2 regions of the Streptomyces sp. NPDC002476 genome follow, and region 2 is predicted to be linked to the other one. Evidence: riboswitches for the same ligand, from Rfam matches in the RefSeq annotation. Region 2 holds a riboswitch; the other holds the start of a gene.
The links. Region 2 has a riboswitch for cyclic di-AMP ahead of ACFYXM_RS25180 (M23 family metallopeptidase). Riboswitches for the same ligand answer to the same signal wherever they lie in the genome.
Positions count from the first base shown of each region.

Region 1: linked by a shared signal. The riboswitch ahead of ACFYXM_RS07810 (transglycosylase family protein) and the one ahead of ACFYXM_RS25180 (M23 family metallopeptidase) in region 2 are both predicted to bind cyclic di-AMP.

Region 1 is NZ_JBIARH010000005.1:96,850-103,899, reverse strand. It holds gene ACFYXM_RS07815 (transglycosylase family protein) at 1-1,004, shown strand, start outside; cyclic di-AMP (ydaO/yuaA leader) riboswitch at 1,304-1,475, shown strand; gene ACFYXM_RS07810 (transglycosylase family protein) at 1,478-2,218, shown strand; gene eno (phosphopyruvate hydratase) at 2,556-3,836, shown strand; gene ACFYXM_RS07800 (septum formation initiator family protein) at 3,999-4,469, shown strand; gene ACFYXM_RS07795 (DUF501 domain-containing protein) at 4,649-5,182, shown strand; gene ACFYXM_RS07790 (exopolyphosphatase) at 5,312-6,259, shown strand; gene ACFYXM_RS07785 (NAD(P)/FAD-dependent oxidoreductase) at 6,744-7,050, shown strand, end outside.
Region 2 is NZ_JBIARH010000025.1:5,217-12,266, forward strand. It holds gene ACFYXM_RS25170 (GNAT family N-acetyltransferase) at 1-1,007, opposite strand, end outside; gene ACFYXM_RS25175 (HPr family phosphocarrier protein) at 1,181-1,462, shown strand; gene ACFYXM_RS25180 (M23 family metallopeptidase) at 1,726-2,535, opposite strand; cyclic di-AMP (ydaO/yuaA leader) riboswitch at 2,548-2,717, opposite strand; gene ACFYXM_RS25185 (M16 family metallopeptidase) at 3,109-4,491, opposite strand; gene ACFYXM_RS25190 (M16 family metallopeptidase) at 4,518-5,891, opposite strand; gene ACFYXM_RS25195 (DNA topoisomerase (ATP-hydrolyzing) subunit A) at 6,174-7,050, shown strand, end outside.

The DNA.
Region 1 (7,050 bases), on a different contig from region 2:
GACACCGTCGCCCTCGTCAGGCACCCGCCATCGTCGTCGCGGCAGGCGTGACCGGATCCGCCATCGCCATCCCGCTGCTCGGTGCCGGCGCCGCGCAGGCGGCCGACTCCACGACCTGGGACCGGGTCGCCGAGTGCGAGAGCGGCGGTTCCTGGAGTGCCGACTTCGGGAACGGCTCCTACGGCGGCCTTCAGCTCACCCCGGAGACCTGGAAGGCGTACGGCGGTGAGGCGTACGCCCCGCGCGCCGACCTCGCCAGCCGCTCCCAGCAGATCGCGGTGGCCGAGAAGATCCTGGGCGACCGGGGTCCGCAGGCGTGGCCGAGCTGTGCGCCCCTCTCCGGCCTCGCGACGGGCGGGGGGCTGCCGGGGGTCGATCCGGGGGAGACCTCCTCCGGGAAGCCCGCGGGGGGTGCCGGGACGGAGAAGGACGCGAAGGAGACGGGCGGCACCGGGGCGGAGAAGGGCGCGCAGCGGGCTGACGAGCCGTCGGAGTCCTTGCCCGACGAGGACGTCACGCCTTCGGGCCGTGCCGGGAAGCCGGACGCCGGAACCGGGCCCGGGTCCGATGTCACGCCCTCGCCCGCCGGGTCCGCTGCTTCACCCGCCGATACGCACCGTTCGACCGAATCGGTGGATATGGGCGATTCGGGCACCTCTGTCACTCCGTCAGAGTCGCCCGGGGGCTCGGAAGGATCCGGGGCGTCGGGCGGCAAGCATCGCGGCGCGCCGGCCGCCGAGGATGAGCGGGGCGCCGACGGGGGTGTCGGCCGCGAGTCGGGCCGTCATGCCTCGCGCGACGGCGGCGGGCGCGACGCGGCCTCCCCGGCCGCCGGCGACACGTACACCGTCCGCCCCGGTGACAACCTCTGGGTGATTGCCGACGAGCGGAACGTCCCCGGTGGCTGGCCCGCGCTCTACGAGGCCAACAAGGAGGTCGTGGGCTCCGATCCGGACCTCATCCTTCCTGGCCAGAGCCTTGAGGTCGACGCGGAGACCCGTTGAGGCCGGTCCCGGTAGCCGACTGACGGACCCTCAAGAACCGGACGCTTTCGGAGGCCCGTGCACCTGCGTGCGGGTGAGACATGGGTCTCTTTGCGTCAATTGGCGTGTGGCGCCTGGAGTCCCGTCCGTATCGTGCCCCACCTGCGAAAACGACGGCTCCTCACATGCGAGTGAGGGGTGATTGTCCGATGTGTCCATCTTTGAATGTGAGGCTTATATGTGTTTACGGTCGTAACCGCTCGCACCGCGGGCCCCGTCGACCGTCACGCCGAATCCTGCCGTCGGTCGGAGGGAACAGACGCGTTCAAGCGCCGTAGGCAGGAGCGGGGGACCCAGGTAGGCGTCGGCCCCGATCGTCGTGAGACGCATCGGGACCGGCTTGGGGTGAAGTCGCGTGCTAGGACGTGCGACCGGGCAACTCACTCGGCCCGAACCCGACAGCTCACCTCGTAGGCGTCGGTGAGGAGAGTTCCATGCTGTTTTCCGGCAAGGGCAAGCATCGCCGCCCGTCCAAGGCCGTCCGTGTCGCCACGCTCGCCGGAGTCGCCGGCTCCGCCGTCGCCGTCCCGCTGATGGGCGCGACCAGCGCTTCCGCCGCCTCCGTCGCCACCTGGGATGCCGTCGCCCAGTGCGAGTCCGGTGGCAACTGGTCCATCAACACCGGCAACGGCTACTACGGCGGTCTGCAGTTCTCGCAGTCCAGCTGGGCCGCCGCCGGCGGTCTGAAGTACGCGCCGCGCGCCGACCTGGCCACCAAGGCCCAGCAGATCGCCGTCGCCGAGCGGCTCCTCGACATGCAGGGCCCGGGCGCCTGGGGCTGCGCCTCCGCCGGCAACCTGCGCAACGACAACGTCGATCCGGGCGTCGACACCTCCTCGAAGAGCTCCGGCACCGCCAAGAAGCAGAGCACCCAGGCGGCCCCCAAGCAGCAGGCCCAGCCGGAGAAGGCCGAGCGGGCCGAGGCCCCCGCCTCCCGCTCCGACCGTCCCGCCGCCCCGCGGACCGAGTCGAAGAAGACCGTCACCACCCCGACCGGCGAGAAGGTCAAGAAGGGGGACGGCGAGTACGAGGTCGTCTCCGGCGACTCCCTCAGCGAGATCGCCGCCGCGCACGGTGTCGAGGGCGGCTGGCAGCGGCTGTTCGAGCTGAACAAGGACATCGTCGAGAACGCCGACCTGATCTACCCGGGTCAGCAGCTGCACCTGACGAAGTAGTCAGGGCCCCTCTCCTCTCCGGATGCCCGGCCCGGCGCGAGCCCCTGCGCGCCGGGCCGGGGCGTCTGCTCGGTCGGAGCGCGCGCCGCGCGCCGACGCGCCACCGCGCGTCCCGCGCCCGGGCGTGCGCCGCTCGTGTGCGGCGAACTTCGTTCGACTGTTTTAGTCCTGATCCGTAATATTCTGGCCATTTGCCCGGGATCACGCATTCTCGGGTCCTTTTTCGTCCCAGGGGGCGGGCGGTCGTCGGGCCGAGCGGGCGGGGCCGGTTAGGCTCTTGTCGCAAGGCCAGAGTGACCCTGCAGAACCAGTGTCATATCCCAGAAGGAGATGCCTCGTGCCGTCCATCGACGTCGTCGTAGCCCGGGAAATCCTCGACTCCCGGGGGAACCCCACGGTCGAGGTCGAGGTCGGCCTCGACGACGGCAGCACGGGGCGTGCTGCCGTGCCGTCCGGCGCCTCCACCGGTGCCTTCGAGGCCATCGAGCTTCGCGACGGCGACCCCAACCGCTACCAGGGCAAGGGTGTCGAGAAGGCCGTGCTCGCCGTCATCGAGCAGATCGGCCCGGAGCTCGTCGGCTACGACGCGACCGAGCAGCGGCTGATCGACCAGGCGATGTTCGACCTGGACGCCACCGAGAACAAGGGCTCGCTCGGCGCCAACGCCATCCTCGGCGTCTCGCTGGCCGTCGCGCACGCCGCCTCCGAGGCATCGGACCTGCCGCTGTTCCGCTACCTCGGCGGTCCGAACGCGCACCTGCTGCCCGTCCCGATGATGAACATCCTCAACGGTGGGTCGCACGCCGACTCCAACGTGGACATCCAGGAGTTCATGATCGCCCCGATCGGCGCCGAGTCCTTCTCCGAAGCCCTGCGCTGGGGCGCCGAGGTCTACCACACGCTGAAGAAGGTGCTGAAGGGCAAGGGCCTGTCGACCGGCCTCGGCGACGAGGGCGGCTTCGCGCCGAACCTGGAGTCGAACCGCGCCGCCCTCGACCTCATCATCGAGGCCATCAAGGAAGCCGGCTACGTCCCGGGCAAGGACATCGCGCTCGCGCTCGACGTCGCCGCGTCCGAGTTCTACAAGGACGGCACGTACGAGTTCGAGGGCAAGTCCCGCTCGGCCGCCGAGATGACCGAGTACTACGAGGAGCTCGTCTCCGCGTACCCGCTGGTCTCCATCGAGGACCCGCTGTACGAGGACGACTGGGCCGGCTGGAAGATCATCACCGACAAGCTCGGCAGCAAGGTGCAGATCGTCGGTGACGACCTGTTCGTCACCAACCCGGAGCGCCTGGCCCGCGGCATCGAGGAGGGCACCGCCAACGCCCTGCTCGTCAAGGTCAACCAGATCGGTTCGCTGACCGAGACCCTGGACGCCGTCGAGCTCGCCCAGCGCAACGGCTTCAAGTGCATGATGTCGCACCGCTCCGGCGAGACCGAGGACGTCACCATCGCCGACCTCGCCGTCGCGGTGAACTGCGGCCAGATCAAGACCGGCGCCCCGGCCCGCTCGGACCGCGTCGCCAAGTACAACCAGCTGCTGCGCATCGAGGAGATCCTCGACGACGCCGCGGTGTACGCCGGCCGCTCGGCGTTCCCCCGTTTCAAGGGCTGAGCCCCGAGGACGTTCCGGGGGCCGAACCCCGCGGACCGGGCCTTCGGGTCCCCACGGCCGGTCCCGGCCCGCGGGGACCGGATGGCCCCGGCCTCCGTCCGTCCCCGCACGCGGTCCCGTACCGTGTGCGGGGACGGACGTGTGTGAAGGGGAGGCGGAGACATGGCCGCGAAGGACCGGGACCGGTTCTCCACCGCGACCCGGCTGCGACTGCTGGGCGAGCAGACCGCGGCCCGTGTCTACCGGTCGCAGACCCGTCGTCAGGACCGCCGCTCCCGGCTCACCGGCCGGGCCGCCTTCCTGGCCCTCGTCGTCTGCTCCCTCGTGGTCGCGCTCGCGTACCCGATACGGCAGTACGTGTCGCAGCGGGACGAGATCGCCGACCAGGAGCGGCTGGCGCGGGAGGCCCGGGCCCGTACCGAGGAGCTGCGCGACGAGAAGGCGCGGCTCCAGGACGACGCGTACGTCAGGCAGCTGGCCCGCAAGCATCTGCACTATCTTCTTCCCGGGGAGACGGGCTACACGGTGATCGACCCGGACGCGGTCAAGGAACGCGACGGCGAGACGGACGGGTCCGGCCGGCCGTGGCACGCGAACCTCTGGGACGGGGTCGACAGCGCCGACCGCAGCTGACCGCGTCCACCCGCCCCCGCCCCGGAAGGCCGGCCCCTCGGACTTCCAGCCCCACGGACGCCCGGACCCCCGGACTTCCGGTCCCTCGGACCTTCGTCCTTCAGGCCCGCGGATCCCCGGCCCCGGCCCCGGATGCCCGGCCCCCTCCGAACCGTCAGAACCCCAGAACCTAGGCAGGCATGGAAACCCCCCCTCCGCAGACCGAGCCCACCGAGCCCACCGAGGCGGACATCGCCGCGTTCCAGCAGCAGCTGGGCCGCCCGCCGCGCGGGCTGCGCACGATCGCGCACCGCTGCCCGTGCGGCAACCCGGACGTGGTCGAGACGCAGCCCCGGCTGGAGGACGGCACGCCGTTCCCGACGACGTACTACCTGACATGCCCGCGCGCCGCGTCCGCGATCGGCACGCTGGAGGCGAACGGGGTCATGAAGGAGATGACCGAGCGCCTCGGCACCGACCCCGAGCTGGCCGCCGCCTACCGGGCCGCGCACGAGGACTACATCGCCCGGCGCGACGCCATCGAGGTGCTGGAGGGCTTCCCCAGCGCGGGCGGCATGCCGGACCGGGTGAAGTGCCTGCACGTGCTGGTCGCGCACTCGCTGGCGGCGGGCCCGGGCGTGAACCCGCTGGGCGACGAGGCGATCGCGATGCTGCCGGAATGGTGGCGCAAGGGGCCGTGCGTGACGCCCTGCGCCCCTGACGACGAGGGCTGACCGTTCCCACGGGGGCTCCGCCCCCCGACCCGCGCCCCTCGGCCGCCGCCGGGGCCGGCACGAGGGCCGTGCCCCGGACCTCGTCCCCCGGCGGGGCCCGGCGGGGCCCGACTCTCCCCAGGAGCACCCATGACCCGCGTGGCCGCGATCGACTGCGGTACCAACTCCATCCGTCTGCTCGTCGCGGATGCCGACCCGTCCACCGGCGAGTTCGTCGAGCTCGACCGCCGGATGGAGATCGTCCGCCTCGGCCAGGGCGTCGACCGCACCGGCCGGCTCGCCCCCGAGGCGCTGGAGCGGACGTTCGACGCCTGCCGTCGGTACGCGGAGGTGATCGAGAAGCACGGGGCGCGGCGGATCCGTTTCGTCGCCACCTCCGCCTCCCGGGACGCGGAGAACCGCGACGAGTTCGTCCGCGGCGTGCTGGACATCCTGGGTGTCGAGCCCGAGGTGATCAGCGGTGACCAGGAGGCGGAGTTCTCCTTCACCGGCGCCACCAAGGAGCTCGTGGGCCGCGACCACCTCGCCAAGCCGTACCTCGTCGTGGACATCGGCGGCGGCTCCACCGAGTTCGTCGTCGGAGACGACCACGTGCGGGCGGCGCGCTCGGTCGACATGGGCTGTGTCCGCATGACCGAGCGCCACCTCGTGCACGACGGCGTCGTGACCGATCCGCCGACCCCCGGTCAGATCGCCGCGATCAGCGCCGATGTCGAGGCGGCCCTGGACCTTGCCGAGGAGACCGTCCCGCTCACCGGGGCCGCCACCCTCGTCGGCCTGGCCGGGACGGTCACCACGGTCGCCGCGATCGCCCTCGGACTCGACACGTACGACTCCGAGGCGATCCACCACTCCCGGATCTCCCTGGAACAGGTCGAGGCGATCACCGCGCGTCTCGCCGCCTCCACGCACGCCGAGCGCGCGGCGATCGGCGCCATGCACCCGGGGCGGGTCGACGTGATCACCTCCGGGGCGCTGATCCTGCTCGCCGTGATGCGGCGGGCCGGGGTCCGCGAGGTCGTCGTCAGTGAGCACGACATCCTCGACGGGATCGCGTGGTACGCGGCAGGCGCCTGACCCTCGCCCGGCGAGCGGCGATGACGGTGCCGGGGCGGGACGTCACAGGTCACGGTGGACGTCCCGCCGGTCGCGTTCCCGCCCGCACTTCTGAACTGCCGTTTCCGAGCTGCCGTGCGCTGTCCGGGGAGGGCCCGGAGGGGCATCCCCCGACAAAGTTCGTGAACTTCTTCACAAGTAATTCGGCCTCGTGAAGGGCGGTTCTCGTCCGTAGGGGCGCCCGGAGCCGCTCGGGGTGTCGTTCCACGCTGGTTCGGGACTGTTCCGGTTGTGTTTCCGTGGAGTGGACCAGGGCGGTGGTCCACCGCCTCTTCGGACACAAGAGCCAGCTCACAGGCGGTGTACAACGTCCGTCCGCCCCCTCTGGTTCCCTGACGGGATCATGACCTCGGTCACGTGGGCGGGGCAGTGTAGCAGAGGGTGGAGACAACCTTGTGAAGGGGCTCACGAGGGGGCCCGTGGAGGGGGGTGGATACTCGATGGCATGAGCACCACGGAGCGTCCCAGGATCCTCGTAGTAGGCGGTGGGTACGTAGGCCTGTACGCAGCTCGACGCATTCTGAAGAAGATGCGCTACGGAGAGGCGACCGTCACGGTCGTCGACCCGCGCTCGTACATGACGTACCAGCCCTTCCTCCCCGAAACCGCCGCCGGCAACATCTCGCCCCGGCACGTCGTCGTCCCGCTGCGGCGCGTCCTGCCGAAGGCCGAGGTCCTCACCGGGCGGGTCACGACCATCGACCAGGACCGCAAGGTCGCCACGGTCGCGCCGCTCGTCGGCGAGTCCTACG
Region 2 (7,050 bases):
ATCCGCATCCCGTACGAGCGTGCCTGGCGGACGAGTTCGCGCTGCCGGTCCCTGCCCTCGGCACCCCACTCGGCGTATCCGGCGGAGAGGACGACGAGACCCTGGACGCCGTGCTCGCCGCAGTCGGCCACGACCTCCGGTACGCGCTCGGCGGGGACGGCGACGACCGCGAGATCCACCGGTTCGCCGATCTCGCCGACGCGGCGGTGGGCGGGGACGCCGTCGATGGTGTCCTGGTCGGCGGCGAAGGAACGATTCACGGCATACGTACGGCCGGTGAATCCGGCCGCGAGGAGGTTGCGCAGGACCGCGCGGCCGACACCGCCGGGCGTCCGGCCGACGCCGATGACGGCCACGGAGCCGGGGGCGAGCAGCCGTTGCACGGAGCGCGCCTCGGCCCGCTGCTCACGGCCGCGCTGGACGGCGAGGGACTCGGCCGTCGGTTCGAGGTCCAGGGTGAGGTGGACGGAACCTTCCTCGAAGCTCCGCTGCTGGGTGTAGCCGGCATCCCGGAACACCTTGATCATTTTGGTGTTGGCGGGGAGCACCTCGGCGACGAAGCGGCGGATGCCGCGCTCGCGAGCCACCGCGGCGATGTGCTCCAGCAGTGCCGACGCCACTCCCCGGCCCTGGTGCGCGTCCTGGACCAGGAAGGCGACCTCCGCCTCGTCCGCGGGCACCGAGGCGGGCCTGCCCCGTCCGTCGATCCGGTCGTAGCGGACGGTCGCGATGAACTCGCCGCCGACCGTGACCGCGAGCCCCACCCGGTCGACGTAATCGTGGTGGGTGAACCGGTGCACGTCCCTGGCGGACAGCCGGGGGTACGGGGCGAAGAAGCGGTAGTACTTCGACTCGTCGGAGACCTGCTCGTAGAAACTGACCAGGCGTTCGGCGTCGTCCGTGGTGATGGGCCTGATCCGCGCGGTGCCTCCGTCACGGAGGACCACGTCCGCTTCCCAGTGGTCGGGATAGGCGTGATGCGGACTCTGCTCCGTCGAGGACTGCATGGGCACAGACTACGGCTCGTCCACCACTCGCGTAGCCGCCGGGGCCGGGGCAGTCTGAGGGGGGCCGAACGGCGTTGCGGCACCGCTCGTGGGTGTGGCGCGGGTCGGCCGGAGCACCGCGCACCACATGAGGGAATGGTCTAGACAACTATTGATTCATGAAGGGCAGAACCATGGCTGAGCGCCGCGTCAACGTCGGCTGGGCCGAGGGCCTGCACGCCCGCCCCGCTTCCATATTCGTCCGCGCCGCCACGGCGTCCGGCATCCCCGTGACGATCTCCAAGGCCGACGGCACCCCGGTGAACGCCGCCTCCATGCTCGCGGTGCTCGGGCTCGGCGCGCAGGGCGGCGAGGAGATCGTGCTCGCATCCGAGGCGGACGACGCCGAGGCCGCCTTGGACCGCCTGGCGAAGCTGGTCGCGGAGGGGCTCGACGAACTCCCGGAGACCGTCTGAGCCACGTTCCGGGATTCCCGCTCCCGGGACTTCCGGACTTCTGTACGGGACCGATTCCCGCGAAGGAGCCGCAGTGCCGCCCACCGGCACCGCGGCTCCTTCGTCTTCCGGCCCCCGGGATCCCTTCCCGGCCCCGGGTGCCTCTTCCCGGGATCCGGGACGGTCGCGCAAGGGGCGGACCGGCGGACGGGCGCCCCGGACAGGCCGAAGGCCCCGGCGTGCTGCCGGGGCCTTCGGGAGGCGGTTCGCGGGTCGGCCGTCGGTCAGAGGGAGACGCCGTGGGCACGCAGATACGTGACGGGGTCCATGTCGGATCCGTAGGAGGGCGTGGTCCGGGCCTCGAAGTGGAGGTGCGGTCCGGTGGAGTTGCCGGTCGAGCCGGAAAGGCCGATCTGCTGGCCCGCGCCGACGCTCTGGCCGACACGGACACCGATCGACGAGAGGTGCCCGTACTGCGTGTACGTGCCGTCCGTCATCCGCAGCACGATGTTGTTGCCGTACGCGCCGCCCCAGCCGGCCTCGACGACCGTACCGGCGCCGACGGCGACGACGGAGCTGCCGGACGCGGCGTGGAAGTCGATGCCCGAGTGGCTGCCGGAGGACCAGAGCGAACCGCTGGACTTGTAGCCGGTGGTGACGTAGGAACCGGCGACCGGGAGCTGGAAGAGGCCCAGGCGGGTGCGCTCGGCGGAGCGGGCGGCACGCGCCTTCTCGGCCCGCGCCTCGGCGGCACGCTTCGCCTCGGCCCTGGCCTTCGCCTCGGCCCGGGCGCGCTTCTCGGCCTCGGCCTTCCGCTGGGCCGCCTCCTTCGCCTCGGCGATGAGGTCGGCCCGGCGCTGCTGCGCGTCGGCCTGTGCGTCGATCCGGTCGGCGATGACGTCCTGGATGGCGATGACCTGGTTCAGGCCAATCTCGCCGACCGCGGAGGTCTCGGCGTCCGCGGCGAGGGCCGGGGAAGCAGCGCCTCCGATGACGCCGGTGGTGGCCAGCGCCGCGACGCCGGCGATCCTCGCGCTGCCGCGCGTCAGTCGCCCGGGGGGGCGATGCTTCCCGGTGGCACGGGTGAACGCCATGAAGTGGCTGATCCTTTCCTTCCCTCTCGCCTACCGGGTTAGCTGACGGGTTCGGAGCAGGAAGGTCTCCTACGGAGGTCCCGGCCTCAGCGAGGCTCAGGTTTCCGATTCACCCCAGGGACTTCATTGGGTCCCCGGCTCCCCAGGGCTCACGCCCGGCGGGGACTCGGCGATGGCTGTCCGGTGCGTCGCGGTCGCGACATACGAGTGGCCGGCAGCCCGGTCGACGCTAAGCGCGAGCACATTCGTTCACCAAACGGACAAGCCGTTTTGTAGCGCATGCCACAGGTCGTACGGGCAACCCGGCGACCAACCCGGCGACCGGAACCGAACATGGGGAAGACCCCGGCGAGACATCGCTCACAGGGGCCTTCCACGCCCGGCCACCGGGCCGGTCGGGCCGCCCCCGTTCGGTACCCGGAACGGCCCGGCCCGCGGCTGTGCTCCGGCACCTGCCCCGTACGGGAACGGGGCGCCGGACGCCCGGCCGCCGGACCGACTGGGCCGGGACGCCGGGACGGTCCCCGGCGTCTCCGCCCGAGGAGGCGGCCGGGGACCGTGACGGCGTACCGCTCAGCCGGTGACCACCGACACCTCACCGATGCCCAGGGCCCGGACCGGCTCCTCGATCCGGGACGCGTCGCCGACGAGGATCGTCACCAGCCGGTCACCCGGGAAGGCGCTGACCACGGCTGCGGTCGCCTCGACCGTGCCGGCTGCCGCGAGCCGCGCGTACAGGTGGGCCTGGAAGTCGTCGGGGAGGTGCTGCTCGACCTGGTCGGCCAGCGTGCCCGCCACGGAGGCCGCCGTCTCGAACTTCAGCGGCGCGACACCCACGAGGTTCTGCACCGCGGTCTCGCGCTCCTCGTCGGTCAGCCCCTCGGCCGCCAGCGTCCGCAGGACCGTCCACAGGTCCTCCAACGCCGGTCCGGTCGACTCCGTGTCCACCGATCCGCTGATCGCGAGCATGGCGGCGCCGGTCGCGCCCGTGTCCGAGTCCGGGGCCGACGACCGCAGCACCTGGGCGAAGGCGCGGACACCGTAGGTGTAGCCCTTCTCCTCGCGCAGCACCCGGTCCAGCCGGGAGGTGAGCGTGCCGCCCAGGCAGTACGTGCCGAGCACCTGGGCGGGCCACACGCTGTCGTGCCGGTCCGGTCCGATCCGACCGATCAGCAGTTGCGTCTGCACCGCGCCCGGACGGTCCACGATGACCACGCGGCCGGTGTCGTCGGCGGTGATCGGCGGGGCCGGGCGCGGCTCGACGGTGTCGCCCGACCAGTCGCCGAGTGTCTCGGAGAGCAGAGCCTCCAGGTCGATGCCGGTCAGGTCGCCGACGACCACGGCGGTCGCCGCGGACGGCCGGACATGGGCCTCGAAGAAGGCGCGCACCGCCCCCGCGTCGATCCGCTCCACCGTCTCCTCGGTGCCCTGGCGCGGCCGGGACATCCGCGAGGCGGCCGGGAAGAGCTCCTTGGAGAGCTGCTTGGCGGCGCGGCGCGCCGGGTTGGCCTGCTCGTGCGGGATCTCGTCGAGCCGGTTGCGCACCAGCCGTTCGATCTCGCTCTCGGCGAAGGCGGGGGCCCGCAGCGCCTCGGCGACCAGTCCGAGCGCCTTGGCCAGCCGGGAGGCCGGGACCTCCAGGGAAACCCGGAGGCCGGGGTGGTCGGCGTGCGCGTCGAGCGTGGCACCGCAGCGCTCCAGCTCGGCGGCGAACTCCTCGGCGGTGTGCTTGTCGGTGCCCTCGGACAGGGCCCGCGCCATGATCGTGGCCACGCCGTCCAGCCCCTCCGGCTCGGCGTCCAGCGGGGCGTCGAGGACGATCTCGACCGCCACCACCTGCTGGCCGGGGCGGTGGCAGCGCAGCACCGTCAGGCCGTTGGGCAGCGAACCGCGCTCCGGCGCGGGAAAAGCCCAGGGGCGGGCGACGCCGGGGGCCGGCTGGGGGTGGAACTGCATCGAAACTCCAGTCGCGGCGGCGTCGGTCACTTGTCCGCTCCTTCGTGCGTGTCGGCGTCGGTCTCGTCGGTGTCCGCGGCATCCGCGGAATCGGCCGGTTCGACCGGTTCGTAGACCAGCACCGCCCGGTTGTCGGGCCGCAACCGGGCCTTGGCGACTGCCTGGACCTCCTCCGCCGTCACGTCCAGAACCCGCTGCACCGCGGTCAGGGCGAGCTGGGGGTCGCCGAACAGCACGGCGAACCGGCACAGTTCGTCGGCGCGGCCCGCGACCGTACCGAGCCGGTCCAGCCACTCGCGCTCCAGCTGGGCCTGGGCGCGCTCCATTTCCTCGGGCGTCGGGCCCTCGGCGGCGAACCGGGCCAGCTCCTCGTCGACCGCCGCCTCGATCCGCGGCACCTCGACACCGCCGGAGGTCTTGACGTCCAGCCAGCCGAGCGACGGGGCGCCCGCCAGCCGCAGCAGCCCGAATCCGGCCGCCACGGCCGTACGGTCACGGCGGACCAGGCGGTTGTGCAGCCGCGACGACTCCCCGCCACCGAGCACGGTCAGCGCGAGATCCGCTGCGTCGCACTCGCGGGTGCCGTCGTGCGGGAGCCGGTAGGCGGCCATCAGCGCCCGCGCCGGAACCTCCTCGCGTACCTCCTCGCGCAACTGCTCGCCGATGACGTCGGGCAGCGTGCCGTCGCGCGGGGGTCGCTTCCCGTCGTGGGAGGGGATGGAGCCGAAGTACTTCTCGATCCAGGCGAGCGTCTGCTCGGGGTCGATGTCGCCGACGACCGACAGCACCGCGTTGTTCGGCGCGTAGTACGTACGGAAGAAGGCGCGCGCGTCCTCCAGCGTCGCGGCGTCGAGGTCCGCCATCGAGCCGATCGGGGTGTGGTGGTACGGGTGCCCCTCGGGGTAGGCGAGCGCTGTCAGCCGCTCGAACGCCGTGCCGTAGGGGACGTTGTCGTAGCGCTGGCGGCGCTCGTTCTTGACGACGTCGCGCTGGTTCTCCATCGACTCCTCGTCGAGCGCGGCGAGGAGCGAGCCCATCCGGTCCGCCTCCAGCCAGAGGGCCAGCTCCAGCTGGTGCGCGGGCATCGTCTCGAAGTAGTTGGTGCGCTCGAAGCTGGTGGTCCCGTTGAGTGAACCGCCGGCGCCCTGCACCAGCTCGAAGTGTCCGTTCCCCTTCACCTGGCCGGAGCCCTGGAACATCAGGTGCTCGAAGAGGTGAGCCAGACCGGTGCGTCCCTCGACCTCGTGGCGCGATCCGACGTCGTACCAGAGGCAGACCGCGGCGACCGGGGTCAGATGGTCCTCGGAGAGCACCACGCGCAGGCCATTGGCCAGGCGGTGCTCGGTCGCTGTCAAGCCGCCGGAACCGGCCTGGGCTGTGGCCGTGTGACCCATGGGCATGTACGTCCCTTCGATCGCGTTACTGGTTTTTCTGCGTGGCCTGCCACTGTAAGCAAGCGCACCGACACCTGGCGAAGTTCCCATACCGCGGAAGTTCGCGTGAAAGAGGGGCGCACCACCCGGCGCACGCGCCCCTTTCACCGCTCCGGAGCCCTTCCCGGCGGCGTCGGGAGGGCCGGTTGGGACGGGGCGAGGTCGGCGTTGTCGGTGCGGAGGTCCACAATGGTCCGCGTCAGAACCTGAGGTTGCCCGAACAGAATCCGTGAAGGAGTCGCAGCAGCGATGGCCCGCCGCAGCACGAAGACCCCGCCGCCGGACGACTTCGAGGAGAACATCCTCGACATCGACGTCGTCGACGAAATGCAGGGCTCCTTCCTCGAGTACGCGTACTCGGTGATCTACTCACGGGCCCTGCCCGACGCCCGTGACGGTCTGAAGCCGGTGCACCGACGCATCGTGTACCAGATGAACGAGATGGGCCTGCGCCCCGACCGCGGCTTCGTGAAGTGCGCGCGGGTCGTCGGCGAGGTCATGGGCAAGCTGCACCCGCACGGCGACGCGTCGATCTACGACGCGCTGGTCCGGCTGGCGCAGCCGTTCTCCATGCGTCTCCCCCTGGTCGACGGACACGGCAACTTCGGTTCGCTCGGGAACGACGACCCACCGGCCGCCATGCGGTACACCGAGTGCCGGATGGCCGACGCGACATCGCTGATGACGGAGTCGATCGACGAGGAGACCGTCGACTTCCAGGCGAACTACGACGGCCAGGAGCAGGAGCCCTCCGTCCTCCCGGCCGCGTACCCGAACCTCCTGGTCAACGGGGCGTCCGGGATCGCCGTTGGCATGGCGACCAACATGCCTCCGCACAACCTGGGCGAGGTCGTCGCCGCCGCCCGCCACCTCATCAAGCATCCGGGCGCGGACCTGGAGACGCTGATGCGGTTCATCCCCGGTCCCGACCTGCCGACCGGCGGCCGGATCGTGGGCCTGGGCGGCATCAAGGACGCGTACGCCGGCGGGCGCGGGACGTTCAAGATCCGTGCGACGGTGTCCGTGGAGAACGTGACGCCGCGCCGCAAGGGCATCGTCGTCACCGAACTGCCCTTCGCGGTCGGCCCGGAGAAGGTGATCGCCAAGATCAAGGACCTGGTCTCGG